Regions from separate parts of the Mangrovibacterium diazotrophicum genome, predicted to be linked through region 1. Evidence: riboswitches for the same ligand, from Rfam matches in the RefSeq annotation. Region 1 holds a riboswitch; the other holds the start of a gene.

Region 1 (7,933 bases):
AGTGTCGCCAAAAGCGTTCACCCAATTTTGGATGAGGAAGCAATGCGGGTTGTAAGCGAAATGCCGCTTTGGAAACCCGGATATCAAAAAGGCGAACCAGTCAAGGTTAGCTATACGATACCAATCACCTTTTTACTGCAATAATCCTTCAAAATAAAATAACAGTAGAAATTTGGGCATCACGCTGCTTTAACCGATTTTCGGGAAAACTATTTTTTCGATTTATGGATTTACAACATATCTGCTCCGAGATCGGCGATTTGGCTCGCCAAGCCGGTCAATTTATCCGCGAACAACGTTCACAAATCACCAACGACGATATTGAACTGAAGGGCAAAGCCAGCCTGGTAACTTACGTTGACAAAGAAGCTGAAAAAATGATTGTCAGCCGACTGCGCGAGTTATTACCCGAAGCCGGGTTCATTACTGAAGAAGGAACAGCCACAGAAAGCGGCGAAGCGTACAAATGGATCATCGACCCGCTGGATGGAACAACCAACTTTATCCACGGCATTTTTCCGCATTCGGTATCCATCGCGCTCACCAAAGACAATGTTCCGGTTGCCGGCGTGGTTTATGAAATCGGTCAGAATGAATTGTTTTCGGCCTGGGCAAATGGCGGTGCTTATCTCAACGGTCAACCCATTTCGGTTTCTAAATCGGCGAAACACGAAGACGTGCTTTTGGCCACCGGATTCCCCTACTACAATTTCGAAAAGCTGAACGAATACCTAAAGGTGCTCGAGTTTTTCATGATTGAAACAAGAGGCATGCGTCGCATGGGATCAGCAGCAGTCGATTTGGCTTATGTGGCTTGCGGACGATTCGATGGCTTCTTCGAACATGCGCTTCACGCCTGGGACGTTGCTGCCGGTGTATTATTGGTGCAGGAAGCGGGCGGAAAAGTGACCGATTTTAAAGGCGGCGACAATTTCCTGTTTGGAAAAGAATTGGTTTCGGCCAACAGCAATTATTTCCCGGCTTTCTTTGCAAAAATAAACGAACAGCTGGGCTAAATTTTCCGTTGCTCTGCTTGGGCATACTGCCGCAATCACCTAAATTGCAGGAAAAAGCAAATCATGGCCGACAAGGAAATTGCACTGCTTAAAGCACAGGTCGAAAAGCTAAATCAGAAAAGCTTCGACCTGGAAGCATGGAAAAACCAAACCCTGTTGTTTCTGAACCGGATTTTCGGGGCCTCTCATCCGATCGTGAAAATGATTCTGGATCTCCGCTACGATTATTCCAGCTGGCATTTGCGTGATGCTACCGGCAACGAGAAGTCGGACGATCCCGTGAAAATGCAGGCCCGCGAAATTCTGGATGCCGCCATCATGGAACTGGAAACACTGGGACTTCCGGGCCAGGCCGGGAACGCAGACAAAGCAACAGAACTGTTACAACAGGAAATGACCGGCAAGCAATGGAAAGAACTGGCCGACATTTTAGCGGACAAAACAGAAAATCAGACGGCAGAGATAAAAGAAAAACTGGGACAGCTTAGCAAGGAACAACTCATTGACATTGTTGCCGGAATTTTGAATTCCTGACTATCTTTGGCGGAATGGAACACGCGCAAATTGCAATTGTCATTTTAAACTGGAACGGGGAAAAGCTACTTCCTCAATTTTTGCCATCGGTCATCCAATACAGCCAACTGGAAGGTGCTGAGATCATTGTTGCCGACAATGGTTCTACAGATCAATCGATGACACTGCTTGAAGAGCAATTCCCCGAAGTTACCAGACTTCAACTTCCCGAGAATTACGGTTTCGCCCGTGGCTATAACGAAGCACTGCGCCAAATCGACGCCAAATATTACATCCTGCTAAACTCGGATGTGGAAGTTACCGAAGGCTGGCTGGAACCGATGATTTCGATTTTTGAGAAAGACAATACGGTCGCTGCTGTTCAACCCAAAATTTTAAGCTGGCACAACAAAGATGAATTCGAATACGGCGGTGCTGCCGGAGGTTTCATCGACAAGCTCGGCTTCCCGTTTTGCCGCGGTCGCGTGCTGAATGTCGTTGAAAAAGACAAAGGTCAGTACAATGACGAAGCCAATATTTTTTGGGCGAGTGGTGCCTGCCTGGCAATTCGCGCAAGCCTCTACCACAAAGCAGGGGGCTTCGATTCCGACTTTTGGGCACACATGGAAGAAATCGACCTTTGCTGGCGCCTGAAAAACTTCGGCTATCAAATTCGGTACACCCCTTACAGCCAGGTTTATCACCTGGGTGGTGGAAGTTTGCCTTACAACAACCCGCGCAAACTGTTCCTAAACTTCCGCAATAGTTTGTTCATGCTTTACAAGAATTGTCCGCCCAACAAACTAGTTAAAGTACTGTTTGTCCGCATGATATTGGATGGCATTGCTGCTTTCAAGTTGTTGACTGAGGGGAATCTAAAAGGGATTTCGGCGGTCTTCAAAGCACACTGGGCTTTATATAAAAACTGGACCCAATTGAAAGCGAAACGCCGGCGACTAAAAACCGAAGCAGCACCCAGTTGGCACCCCGAAATTTTATACAAAAGTATCATCTGGAAATTCTATATCGAGAAGAAACGCACCTTCACCGAATTGGTGAAATAGGCGTTAGGAATGCCGGATACTCGGATAGCTGGATAAAAAGAAAAAGAGCCTTTTCCGAAACTGTCTCCCAAGAACGTCTTCTTGATCTGACAATCCGAAAATCCAACAATCCGAAAATCCATCTTTTGTAAATTCAGCAGACAGATTGTATATTCAGTAAAATTTTCAATCGCATGAAACAAGCGGTCATTAATGCCTTCTACGTCGATTCGAGTGCCAAAAAGGTTGATAAGATCGACGCCTACGCCATCCCCGCCTTAAAAAAGGACACCGACTATATTTGGCTTCAACTGGATTTCAGTGCCACGGAAACCCGGAGCTTAGTTGAAAGTCTGCATGTCAATGAATTTTGGATTTCAGCCTTGGTAAAAGACGATTCGCGCCCAAGGGTGGAAATTGCGCCCGAGGAACTGTTACTGATCGTTCGCGGCATTAACCTGATAAAAGGTGAAAAGCCCGAAAATATGATCTCGGTACGCATCATGGCCAGCAAAAACCTGATCATCACAACCCAAAAGAAAAAGCTGAATGCCATCCAGTCGATTTTGGAAGACATGGAGCAGAACAATCCACCCAAAAACACAGGCGATTTTATTGTCCGGTTGAACGAGCGCCTGGTTTTCAACATGAGCGATGTGATGGAAGATATTGAGGAAGCGGCCATCTCGATGGAAGAGTTGGTGATGGAAGAAGATGGTAACGACGACCAAAGCAAAGCCGAATTGTACAATCTTCGCCGGCAAATCATCCAGATCAAACGATTCCTGATTCCACAGCGCGATGCTTTAAATAAATTGCAGATTGAGAAAACCAGATGGATGACCAGTAAACAACAATTGCGATTGCGAGAGGTGAGCGACTACCTGATGCGCTACCTCGAGATGCTGGAGGCCGCGCGAGAACTGGCTTCCGTCAGCCAGGAAACGCTGATCAACCGTTCCAACGAGCAGATTAACAACCGCATGTACCTGCTTTCTATCATTGCGGCACTGTTCCTGCCGTTGAGCTTTTTCACCGGTTTGCTCGGGGTCAACCTTTCCGGTATTCCCCATGCCGAGAATCATTATGCTTTTTCAGCTTTCGTGGTCATTTTATTGGTGGTGGTAGCCTTTCAATTTTGGTTTTTCCGAAAAAATAAATGGCTATAAAACGAAAAACCCTGCCACACAACAGGCAGGGTCTTCAACTAACTAAACCTAAACTAAAACCAAATTTGAAAATTTACTAATGTCTTTTACGTCAATTCATTTAATGAATTTCAATCATTCGTGGTTCGTGCGATTTATACTCCTCTCGTTTTGGCAAACTAACGGTTAAAACGCCATTTTTGTGGTTTGCTTCAATCTTGTTCGCATCAACGCCGTCAGGCAATTGGAATGAACGGCTGAATTTGGAATAATTAAACTCACAGAATACCACCTTGCTGTCTTTTTCTTCTTTTTTCTCTTCTTGTTTTTCCGAAGAAATGGTCAGCAAATTATCTTTTAAATCGATATGGAAGTCTTTTTTGTCCAAACCAGGAGCGGCCAGCTCAATTTCGTAATGGTCTTTTTTGTCATACACATTCACATTTGGACTGCTGTTCCATCCTGATTTTTCAAAAAAATCGTTCCATACATCTTTACCGAAAAACTCATCAAATAAACTTGGTGTGTTTCTGTTTGATCTTACAAATGGTAACATAACTTTGTCCTCCTATCAATTAGTTAAACATTGATTTTTTGTTTTCTGACTATCAACTATCAAAGGTTGCTCCAAAGTAGTTTTACGCAGTTTCAGGCTGAAAATTTGCAAAATCCAATGTCATTTTGACGGAGAAAAAGACATTTTTTCAGAATTCAACTTACTGATAATGACATACTTTCCGAACAGATCATTTTCAGCATGTCGAAATTTGTTTGAATATTCGATGATTTTTGTTTTAACTTTGCCCCCTATATGCAATGGGGTGTCCTAATATTACGGACTGAGATCATACCCAAAGAACCTGATCCGGGTAATGCCGGCGTAGGGAGGGCGCAAGAAGGGAACACGTATTCCTACCTCATTGGTTATTTATTAACCAAACTTTCACTCAAAAAATGAAAAAAGTATTTTTTCTGCTGGTCATGTTGAGTCTGACCACCTTCACTTTCGCACAGTATTCGATTTCCGGTGTGGTGATGAATGAGAAACGCGAAGTATTGCCAGGAGCCAATGTTGTTTTGGCCGGAACGTACACCGGAACCGTTGCCGACTCGAACGGAAAATTCGCAATCACCAATTTGCATTCGGGAAGTTACGAGCTTCTGATCTCATTTATTGGCTACGAGAAAACAAGCCAACCCGTCAAGTTGGAGAAAAGCAACCAAACGATCACAGCTATACTGAAACAGTCCGGCATTATGACGGAAGAAGTCATGGTTTCGGCAACACGTGCCGGCGACAAAACGCCGGTGGCCAAAACTTCGGTCGACCGAACAACTATCGAAAACCGAAACATGGGCCAGGACATTCCCTACTTGCTGACGATGACACCTTCGTACGTGGCAAGCTCGGATGCCGGAGCCGGCGTTGGTTATACTGACTTCCGTATTCGTGGTACTTCAGCCAACCGTATCAATGTAACGGTAAACGGCATCCCGATGAACGATGCCGAGTCGCACGGAACTTACTTTGTGGATATTCCCGACCTGGCTGGTTCAATCGACAACATCCAGGTGCAACGTGGTGTGGGAACATCTACTAACGGTGCTGCTGCTTTTGGCGCAACCATCAACCTGCAAACCACAACACTGAACAAACAAGCGTATGCCGAAGTAAAAAGCTCTGCCGGCTCTTTTGGTACCTTCAAAAACTCGGTTGCTGCCGGTACCGGACTGATGGGTAAATTCGCTTTCGACGTGCGTTTGTCCAAAGTTTCTTCCGATGGCTTTATCGACCGCGCCACTTCTGACCTCAAATCGTTCTTCGTTTCGGGTGGCTACTATTCCGAAAACACCATTCTGAAAGTGAATATTTTCTCGGGATTTGAGGAAACGTACCAAGCCTGGTATGGCGTACCTTCTGTCAAACTGAATAATGACACCGAAGGAATGCAACGCTACCTGGATCACTGGCTGTGGTCGGGATCGGAGCGCGAAAACCAAAAACGTTACGATGATCTGATCAACTCAGACGCTCGCACCTACAACTTTTACACTTACGAAAACGCTGTTGACCACTACCAACAGGATCATTACCAACTGCACTTCTCGCACAAGTTCAATGAATACCTGAACTTGAACGCGGCACTGCACTATACCTACGGACGTGGCTATTACGAAAACTACGAGTACGACCAGGATTATGCCGATTACCAAATGACAGCTCCGGAGGGTATTGATGTCACCGACATGGTTGTGCGTAAGTGGTTGGATAATGACTTTTACGGTTCAACTTACTCGTTAAACTACGACGACGGGAAAAATGCCTTCACCTTTGGCGGTGGTTACAACGAGTACGACGGTCGTCACTTTGGCCGGGTAATTTGGGCTCAATACATGGGCGACAACCTGACAGTAACCGATTGGTATGGTGGCACCAGTGTTGACAGTGAATTTGAATGGTACCGTGGAAAAGGCATCAAAAAAGACTTCAACCTATTTGGAAAATACAATCTGCAACTGAACGAAGCGTTGAGTTTCTACGCCGACCTTCAATACCGCCACATTGATTACAAGATTACCGGCATTGAAGATGATTTACGCGACATCAGTCAAAAGCACAAATTCGATTTCTTCAACCCGAAAGTAGGCCTTTATTACAAACCGAACGCCGGAAACGAAGCCTACATCAGCTTTGCCCGTGCGAACCGCGAACCCAACCGCAGCAACTTTGTCGACGCCGATGAAAACCACATGCCGGTGGCAGAAACACTGAATGATTTCGAGGCTGGCTACACCCACCGCACCCGCAACTACTCGATTGGCGCCAACCTTTATTATATGCTTTACAAAGATCAGCTGATCCAAACCGGAGAACTAAACGATGTGGGTTCGGCGATTATGGTGAATGTTGACGACAGCTACCGCGCCGGTATCGAACTGATGGGAGGACTGAAAATTACCCGCAGTTTGAAGTGGGATGTGAACGCCACCTTCAGCCAAAACAAGATTAAAAACTTTACCGAGTACGTGGACAACTGGGACTACTGGTACGACATGGACAACGAGCCCTATCAATATGTTACCGACCTTGGAAGAACCGACCTGGCTTTTTCACCCAACGTGATTGTGAACAGCCAGCTGAGTTTTCTCCCCGTCAAGGATTTATCAATCAGCCTGCTGTCAAACTACGTGAGCGACCAATACATCGACAATTCATCGAGTGAAGATCGCAAGCTGAACGCGTGGTTTGTGAACAACCTGAAGATAGATTACACGATAAAAGGAAACTTATTTCAGGAAATTAAATTACACCTGATGGTGAATAACCTGTTCGACGCGGAATACGAAAGTAACGCATGGGTTTACTCGTATTACACGGGCGGAACCCGTTATAAAATGGACGGTTATTTCCCGCAGGCGGGAATCAACTTTTTTGCCGGAATTGATTTCAAGTTTTAATTAGAGATGCAACCCTCGGAATTACTCCGGGGGTCGCTTTTGATATATCGAATTGTCAATAATGTGCGGGAAATTTGACGAAAAATTCCGGGAACTATTTATCCGGAACGACCTGAAGGATTTTGCTTTCTTCGACGTCGAAAAACAGCGGTGCGACGACTACTTTCGGGTAGCGTTTCCGAAGTCGTTCAACCTCGCACAACAAAAACTCAACAGCGTCGCCGATCTCAAAAAACGGCGATAAGTTATCGAAATGCGAGCTGGCATTCTCCGCTTTCCACCCGGCATTTTTCACCATTCCGGCAACAAAAGCGTCTTTCTGATCGTCGAGTTTTGCCATTCCACAATGGCTGTGACCAATGAGTGCAATCGCGCGAACACCGCCAACTCCGATGGCATACGAAACCTGGAATTCGTGAAAAAACAGGTTTGCTCCCCCCGATCGAATCACGTAAGCAAAGTTCTCGGGAATCCACAAACTTTTTCGGTTGTCCATACACATTCCAATCAGCAGCTGCGCCTGGTCGTAATTACAAAAAGTCTTGTTCAGGTTATGGTACTCCAACAGCAGGCTGATCGCCGTATTCCGATATTCCGGCAGAATATCCTGCTTTGAATTAACCTCAATTAGTCTCGCCATTTCTTTTTAATGCTTGGTCCCCTTTCAAACCCGCGAGCCCAAGTAAAAGTTCATGTCAACCTCAATTTTCCAATTCTTAAAAACAGCTTTTTATATTATTTTTGAAAAAAACTT
Region 2 (7,933 bases), 1.8 Mb from region 1:
CACACCAGCAAATCTCTGAAGTGGCTGCTCAAACCGGTAATAAAGTGGTGACCGTCGAAACCGTGATCCAACACTTCGCTGAAAAGCATTAGCGAGCCCGGCACGTCGTTTTTCAGGAACAAGTCAATCAACCGGAAATAGAAATCGTAATCCAACACATTCAGGTTGGCGATAACGTTTTTGTAGGTGATGTTTTTTCCGGAAAAACTCACAATCTGGTCGAAGATTGACAAAGCATCACGCATGGCACCGTCGGCCTTTTGCGCAATCACATTCAAGGCTTCGCTTTCAACTTCCACCGATTCGCTTTTGGCCACGTAGCCCAAATGCCCGGCTATATCGCCAATTTTAATCCGGTTGAAGTCGAAAATCTGGCAACGCGACAAAATCGTTGGGATGATCTTGTGTTTCTCGGTCGTCGCCAAAATAAACAGTGCATGCTTAGGCGGCTCTTCCAGCGTTTTCAGGAACGCGTTAAAAGCAGCCTGCGACAACATGTGAACCTCGTCGATGATGTAAATGCTGTACTTTCCAATCTGTGGCGGAATCCGCACCTGGTCAGTCAGCGTACGGATATCTTCAACCGAGTTATTCGATGCCGCATCCAATTCGTGAATATTGTACGAACGGTTGGTGTTGAAAGCCTGGCACGATTCGCATGTATTACATGGCTCAACGTCGGCTGTGAGATTTTGGCAATTTATTGTCTTCGCGAAAATACGGGCACAAGTCGTCTTCCCCACTCCACGCGGTCCGCAAAACAGGTAAGCATGTGCTAACTGCCTGTTTTTTATGGCGTTTTTAAGTGTAGAAGTAATCGACGCCTGACCGACTACTGAATGAAAAGTATCGGGACGATATTTACGCGCAGAAACAATAAAATTCTCCATAGTTTTCTTTGTGAAGGTCAAAGATAAACATTTTAGCCTATTTCCGGGAGCTATTTTTATTAACACTCCAGCGGGTTTTTCTAACTGTTTCAGCCTAAACTTTTTCAGGGAACAGCTGTTTTTACTTCAGCACTAAACAATAATTTTAAAATTATTATTTTGGCATACTTTTAGAAAATGTACTTTCATTAAAACTGAAAAATATGAAGAAGTTTCAATTGATCATCGTGTTTGTCTTTGCCGCCCTTTTGAGTTTTGGGCAGAAATCGTTTTACGATTTTACAGTGAAAGACATTGACGGAAATGATTTCAATATGGCCAGTTTAAAAGGCAAAAAAGTGCTTGTGGTCAACACAGCATCCAAGTGCGGGCTCACACCTCAGTACGAAGGATTGGAAGCTCTGTATAAAAAATATGGTGGTGATAATTTTGTCATTGTTGGTTTCCCTGCCAATAATTTTTTGGCACAGGAACCCGGCACCAACGATGAAATTCAGGAATTCTGTCAAAAGAATTACGGAGTGACTTTCCTGATGATGTCCAAAATTTCGGTTAAAGGTGACGACATGGCTCCCATCTACCACTGGTTGACTGAAAAGTCGGAAAATGGTGTCATGGACTCGTCGGTAGGCTGGAACTTTCAGAAATACCTGATCGACGAGAACGGAAACCTAGTCGATATGGCAAGCCCGAAAACAAAACCGGATGATTCTAAAATAGTTAGTTGGATCGAAGGAAACTAAGAAACGACCGTAACATATTAGGAAAAACAGAAGGCTCCGATCTATTCAAGATCGGAGCCTTCTATTTGTTATCTCCTATCGAGTAAAAAAGAACCTCCAATTCAAATTCGCGCGACTTAGCATCAATTTAGTTTGCCAACACAATCTAGTTTCTATCACTTAGGGAAAAGAAAGACCACGCCTGCCCGAACACCGAAATCGGCTTTACCGCCACTTGGGGCAGCCAGATTGATGCGGGGCCCAAACAGGAACTGTGTTTTCTGTTTTCCAAGACTAGTTACCGCCGTCATTACCGGATTCATCCAAACGGTAGTTGTATTTCCCTTCCAGTTTTGGGTTATTTCGAAATTAGCGCCAATTCCAGCACCTGATTTCCAGTTGTAGGTGAAAAAGGGTTGGAAAAACATGGAGCTTACGCTGCTACGGTCGCTGTCGCCGGCAATGCTCCAGACCTGATTCAACAAGGCACCGATTGTCATCCCATTGGCTTGAATCAACCCTACAGCAGTTGGACCAACGCCAAATTTCTTCGTTCCTAAAAAGTCGTTTGTGGCAGTCGGAACCAGAAACACCGGCCCAACCCCCAAGGTAACGCCGCCTTTGGATGCTTTGGGGCTAAAAAAGGCGCTAACAACAGCGTCACCAAAACCGGATTCATGTTCCCCCATTCCGGTAATGTTATACTGCGAAATCACGGGCTGCACCCATCGCACGATCAGGTTTATATCATCGGTTAACGAAAGCGGAACCACAGGCTGAATATTAAGCGTATTTCGCGATCCACCATAGGGTCCAATTCCCCAATCGGTGTTATTCTGAAACGGCACGCTTATCAAACTCGCGATCGGATTCGACAACTTTTTGGCCAGCTCTGCAGCATCGGAACCACCGGACTCCTGAGCTTCTGCTGGTTTAAAGAGAATAAAACTCAAAATCGCGCCTAAAATCAATACTGTTTTTTTCATATTCATACTTAATTAGAAATCCTGGCTAATAAGCTTCTTGAATATTCCACAGTCATCGTGCACAACCAAACCAATCGGGTCACTCTTTTACTTCAAAAATCATCAGAGCAAGGATACTCCTCACATCTGATCGAATATTAAATCACTTTTCGTTTTTTGGTTACTGGACTTTCCTTTGAATTCTGGAAACCTGAAATTCGAAAGCTGTTCGATTTGCGAAACCGCAACTCTTCGAACAATTTACAACATCTTAGAGGAACATTATGTATGAAAATTGAAAATTATTGGCCGACAATACTTCGGAAGGTCAAATTAATTCGTGGGCTATGCACCATTTTTGTAGGCGGCAGGCGATGGAGCCAATGCGTTTGGGTTTCGTCCTTCATTACGAGCAAACTCCCGTGCTCTAAAATTAACGATCGTGTTTCGCCGCTTTTCTTGTGCTTGAAAGAAAATTTGCGCTCAGCACCAAGCGTCAGAGAGGCAATTGCTCCGTTTGGCTTTAAATCTTTCTCTCCATCACTATGCCAGGCCATACCTTCCGATCCATCATGATATAAGTTGAGCAAACAAGAATTGTAGCTTTCTCCGCTTTGTTGCTCACAGATTTTCTTCAAAGCCTCCAATTCCATCGTCCACGGCAAGGCGAATTTGTTGGTATTGGAATAGGTGTAACGAAAAGGTTTGTCTCCGTACCAAGCAACTTTCCGCTTGGTAATAATCTTTTTACCGAACATAACAGCCTCGTCATTCTTCCAGTCAATATGTGTTAACAGTTTCTTGTAAAAATGATTAGCCTCTTCCAGCGAAAGCACACAACCATAATATTCAACTGTTCCGTCGAACGGTAAGAGGTTATCCGATTTTGAAGGAAGTGAACGAAACAAATTCATCGTCGCTACTTTTTCATTCACAACAGAAGCAACCGCTAAAAGTTGAAAAGAACGAAATCAAATGTCAAATCCCGCAACTTTAAACTTTAAACTTGTAACTTATTACTTCTATCTCCAAAACGGATGAAAGTGATGCACAGGCCCATGCCCTTTTCCGATTTCGTAGGAGGTGCCTTCTATGATCGCTTTATTGATGTATTCTTTTGCAGCCCGAACGGCGGCATTCAAATCCAATCCGTGGGCCAGAAACGAAGCAAATGCCGACGAAAATGTACAGCCCGTGCCGTGGGTATTTTTTGTATTCACCCGTTTCGATTTCAACTCCAACAGTTCGTCTGTTTCGGCATTGTAAAAAATATCTGTCAACTCATCTTCTGTTAGATGACCTGCTTTGAGCAACACGGAGACTTTTCCTCCGCATGTCAGGCTTTTAACAACCTTCGGCAAATCGGCCTGACAAGTGATTTTCTGACCGGATAGAATCTCCGCTTCCGGAATATTGGGCGTGATCACCCGGGTCATCGGGATCAATTCATTTTGAAGGGTGGCGATTGCCTCATCCAGCAAAAGTTTGTCGCCGGAGGTTGCTACCATCACCGGGTCAAGCACAATATTGCGAATCTGGTATGGCTCGAGCGTTTCCTTTATTCCGCGAATCAATTCCGACGAGTGTAGCATTCCGATTTTGATTGCATCAGCACCAATATCATCCAGCACCGATCTAATCTGCCCTTTCACAAAATCAACCGGAATGGGGTGAACGCCGTACACACCAACCGTATTTTCATCAACAACTGCTGTAATTGCCGTTGTTGCAAAACAACCGCAAGCCGACATCGTTTTCAGGTCGGCCTGAATGCCTGCTCCCCCGCTGGGGTCGCTTCCGGCAATACTTAAAACTCGTTTATAGTGCATATTTTAGATACTGGATTGTTTGATGCTAGATATTAGATAATTGAGAAAAAGGTCCTCAAACTACTCACTACTCATGTCTCATCACTCGCAACTCTTCTCACACCCGCCATTGTTCCTGCTCGTAGGCACTTTGCCAGAACATCCATTCCATTTTGAACGCCAACTTGAAAGCAGCCGTCATCCGTTCGCGTTGTGCCGGAGTACATTTTTCGGCATATTTATCGCAGATAAACAATGCTTTGGCTACAGCCTTCGCAAACTCGTCGCCTCCATAGGTATCAATCCACGATTGATAAGGATTCTCCCCTTTTGCCTGGTTTGCCAAAATAAAATCACCAACCTCTTTGTACACCCAGAAGCAAGGCAAGACCGAAGCCAGTGCTTCTTCTGTTGAGTGAGCAGCCAGCTGACGCCACATGTGCCCTGTATAAAGGAGGTTCGTTGGTGTCGGCTCCGCATCAACCAACTGATCTTTCAGATAGAACTGATGCAAGGCCTGTTCAACAGCTACCGTATCACCCGAAAAGCCCAGAAAAGCTTCGCGCCATTCTTTTTGGTCCAGGCGAGCCGCGATGGCAGCCAGAATTTTGCCGTATTCAGCCAGGTAAAAAGCATCCTGTCGCAGGTAGAATAAAAATTTTTCGTTGGGCAAACTACCATCCATGAGCTCGTGCAAAAAAGGCAGTTTTGTTATTTCTGTGAAAACCGAATTACATTCGGCCCACGCTTCTTCGCTCCATGTCATTATCGAATATTTTTTTGAATTTCTAATTTTAGTTCGCGTGCAGCGTTTGCCGGATCTTCGGCAGAAGAGATCGCCGAAACCAGGGCAACTCCTTCCGCTCCATGTTGAATGATTGAAGCTGCATTATTGAGGTTGATACCACCGATTGCTACAGCCGGGTGCTTGCAAACACGGCAAGCTCGCTTTAATCCATCCAAACCGAAAGGTTGAAACGTATCGGTTTTGGTTGGCGTCGCAAATACCGGCGAAACACCGATGTAATCCACATCTAAATGATTAGCGTCTTCCGCCTGCTGCTGCGTTTCCACGGAAAGCCCCAGAATCTTGTCAGACCCGAGCAGTTGGCGCGCTACCTGCCAGGGCAAATCACTTTGGCCAATGTGCAAACCATCAGCATCGACTGCAAGGGCAATATCCAAGCGATCATTGATGATCAAAGGGATATTCAGCGGATTGAGGATTTTTTTCAGCTTCATCCCCAACTTATAAAACTCAAGCGACGAGCAATCCTTTTCGCGCAACTGCACCATTGTAACGCCTCCTTTTACCGCCTCTTCAACAATAAATTCCAACGGACGTCCTAGCGACAAAGCACGGTCGGTGACCAGGTACAGGCTCAGATCAAAGTTCTTCATTTTTAAGCTTTAAACGTCTTTTCAATATCCGCTTCGCTCAGGTTGTAAAGCGTATCCAGAAAGTGAAGTTGCAAGGTCCCCGGCCCTGCTGATTTTGCAGCTGCAATTTCACCGGCAATACTCATCACAGCCATTGCATGCGTTGCTGCCTCCAAACGGTTGGCATTAACGCCGGCAAAAGCTCCTAAAACAGCTGTTGCGGTACACCCCATCCCGGTCACTTTCGCCATCATGGTCGAACCGTTTTTAGTTGACAGCACTTCTTTTCCATCAGTTATAAAATCCTCTGGACCACTGATTACGACAATCGCTCCGGTCTCTGTTGCCAAACGCTTGGCTCCCTCTATCGCCGAATTGCTCGAAGCGGAGCTATCCACGCCTTTGGTCACAATGTTTTCTTTGGCCAAAGCCATAATTTCAGATGCATTGCCCCGAATGAAAGTCGGTTTGCACTCGTTTACAATTCGTGCAGCAACCTCATTCCGGTATGGCGTAGCGCCTACACCAACGGGATCGAAGACAACAGGAATACCTTTTTTAGTGGCTGCTTTACCGGCAGCAATCATTCCATCAACCCACTGGGGATTGAGCGTTCCCATGTTGATCACAAGCGAGGAAGCAATATTCACCATATCTGTGACTTCTTCCACGGCATGGGCCATCACCGGCGAAGCACCAACGGCCAGCAACGCATTGGCCGTGTTATTCATCACCACAAAGTTGGTAATGTTGTGCACTAAGGGAGATTTCTCGCGCACCGACTTCAAATCGGTGCTAATCGTTTTTACGGTAATCATCATTTCAATTTTTTACGGTTAAAAAATGTAGAAATGATCATCTGCGGAAGGTCATAAAAAAACCGTCCCACAGGAAGTGAAACGGCTTGTATTTTGACAAATAACGGATCGGTTACAATCCTCGTTTCCCTACGCTGTTATGATACATTTCAGGTTCCAGGGTATAATCTCAGTCCGGCAAATAACCGGACACCCCTAACGAGATGTAGCAAAGGTAGCGATAATTGGAAACGGTCAAAACGAAGGACCAAAATTCTATTAATTTTTCAAAGGTCTGGAGAAGTCGGGACTGATCGTCTTCATCGCCTTTTCAACATTGATATACTTTTTAAGGTCTCTCATAGCAATCACTTCAAAATCATTTTCTGAAAGGTATTTCAAATATCCCTCGAACAACTCCGGCGGCGTTGTCACCCAAGGGTGCTCTGCATCCGGAACTCCGTGAATGGTCAACACGACAATCTGACCATCTTTTGCCAGTGCAAAAGCGTCCATAATATCAGCCTTATTTTCGGAATTTGTTGCCCAACTCGGCAGCAAGAGCGGATGATCCGTCAGCGGATTGTACGGACGACTTCCTCCAGCACGCGCAAAGTTATAGCCTTCTTCCTCGAGTATCGCAAAAGCCGATTGATTCAAACCATAACCCGGATAGGCAAAATCTTCCGGCTTTAGAACTCCCATCGAATCACATTTGTTGTCGATGTAATGAAGCACCTCTAATGCTTTTTCCCCATGCAATTTGTCAAGGTGCTCGTGATGGCGCGTGTGATTGGCAATCTCAAAGCCCATATCGTTCAATTCCTTTATTTGTCTCCAGTTCATGTATTTTGTGGAATCACCAAAATTTGGAGGGAACTCGCAAATAAAAAACGTCGCATTGAATCCGTACTTTTTCAACAGCGGGGCAACAATCGAGTACTGGCTGGCAGTTGCATCATCGAAAGTCAACACAACAAGTTTGTCAGGAATCCGTTTTCTCACGATCCGGGCATCGACCTGCACGCAGGTTACGCTTAGCAGCAAAAGGAAAATTAAGAATCTCATTTGAGGTAGTATTTTTGAAAGGCTTAAAAATAAGAACATCAGACTAATTTCATTGTTTTTTATATTCGGAATTTGGAAGAATATGGCGTATATGTACAGCATTTTTTACCCAGTCAATTTTTAATGCTAAATTGCGTCTCCTTTAACTTTAGTGATTGCGATCGTTTATTTTCTAATCTATTTTTACAAACAGGAGGATACTGAATCAAATGATTACCGAGCTTATTTTAAACTCGACCTTGCTGATCACTTTAACTGTTCTATTCAGCTTTATTTCGCGCCATAAGAATAGCGGCAAGCTAA

What was found. A riboswitch is a leader RNA that binds a small molecule or an ion and turns the genes downstream of it on or off. The one in region 1 is predicted to bind thiamine pyrophosphate.
Region 2: another riboswitch for thiamine pyrophosphate. It lies ahead of thiM (hydroxyethylthiazole kinase); the one in region 1 lies ahead of BC643_RS08070 (TonB-dependent receptor).

Annotation. Positions count from the first base shown of each region.
Region 1 covers NZ_RAPN01000001.1:2,054,811-2,062,743, forward strand. The annotation lists gene BC643_RS08040 (energy transducer TonB) at 1-144, shown strand, start outside; gene BC643_RS08045 (inositol monophosphatase family protein) at 225-1,016, shown strand; gene BC643_RS08050 (hypothetical protein) at 1,080-1,550, shown strand; gene BC643_RS08055 (glycosyltransferase family 2 protein) at 1,565-2,593, shown strand; gene BC643_RS08060 (zinc transporter ZntB) at 2,767-3,741, shown strand; gene BC643_RS08065 (Hsp20/alpha crystallin family protein) at 3,842-4,276, opposite strand; TPP riboswitch at 4,528-4,624, shown strand; gene BC643_RS08070 (TonB-dependent receptor) at 4,675-7,179, shown strand; gene BC643_RS08075 (carbonic anhydrase) at 7,274-7,819, opposite strand.
Region 2 covers NZ_RAPN01000001.1:258,229-266,161, reverse strand. The annotation lists gene BC643_RS01170 (DNA polymerase III subunit gamma/tau) at 1-890, opposite strand, end outside; gene BC643_RS01165 (glutathione peroxidase) at 1,094-1,633, shown strand; gene BC643_RS01160 (hypothetical protein) at 1,789-2,598, opposite strand; gene BC643_RS01155 (alpha-ketoglutarate-dependent dioxygenase AlkB family protein) at 2,880-3,491, opposite strand; gene thiD (bifunctional hydroxymethylpyrimidine kinase/phosphomethylpyrimidine kinase) at 3,600-4,406, opposite strand; gene BC643_RS01145 (TenA family protein) at 4,504-5,151, opposite strand; gene thiE (thiamine phosphate synthase) at 5,151-5,786, opposite strand; gene thiM (hydroxyethylthiazole kinase) at 5,789-6,586, opposite strand; TPP riboswitch at 6,693-6,790, opposite strand; gene BC643_RS01130 (polysaccharide deacetylase family protein) at 6,842-7,630, opposite strand; gene BC643_RS01125 (PAS domain S-box protein) at 7,840-7,933, shown strand, end outside.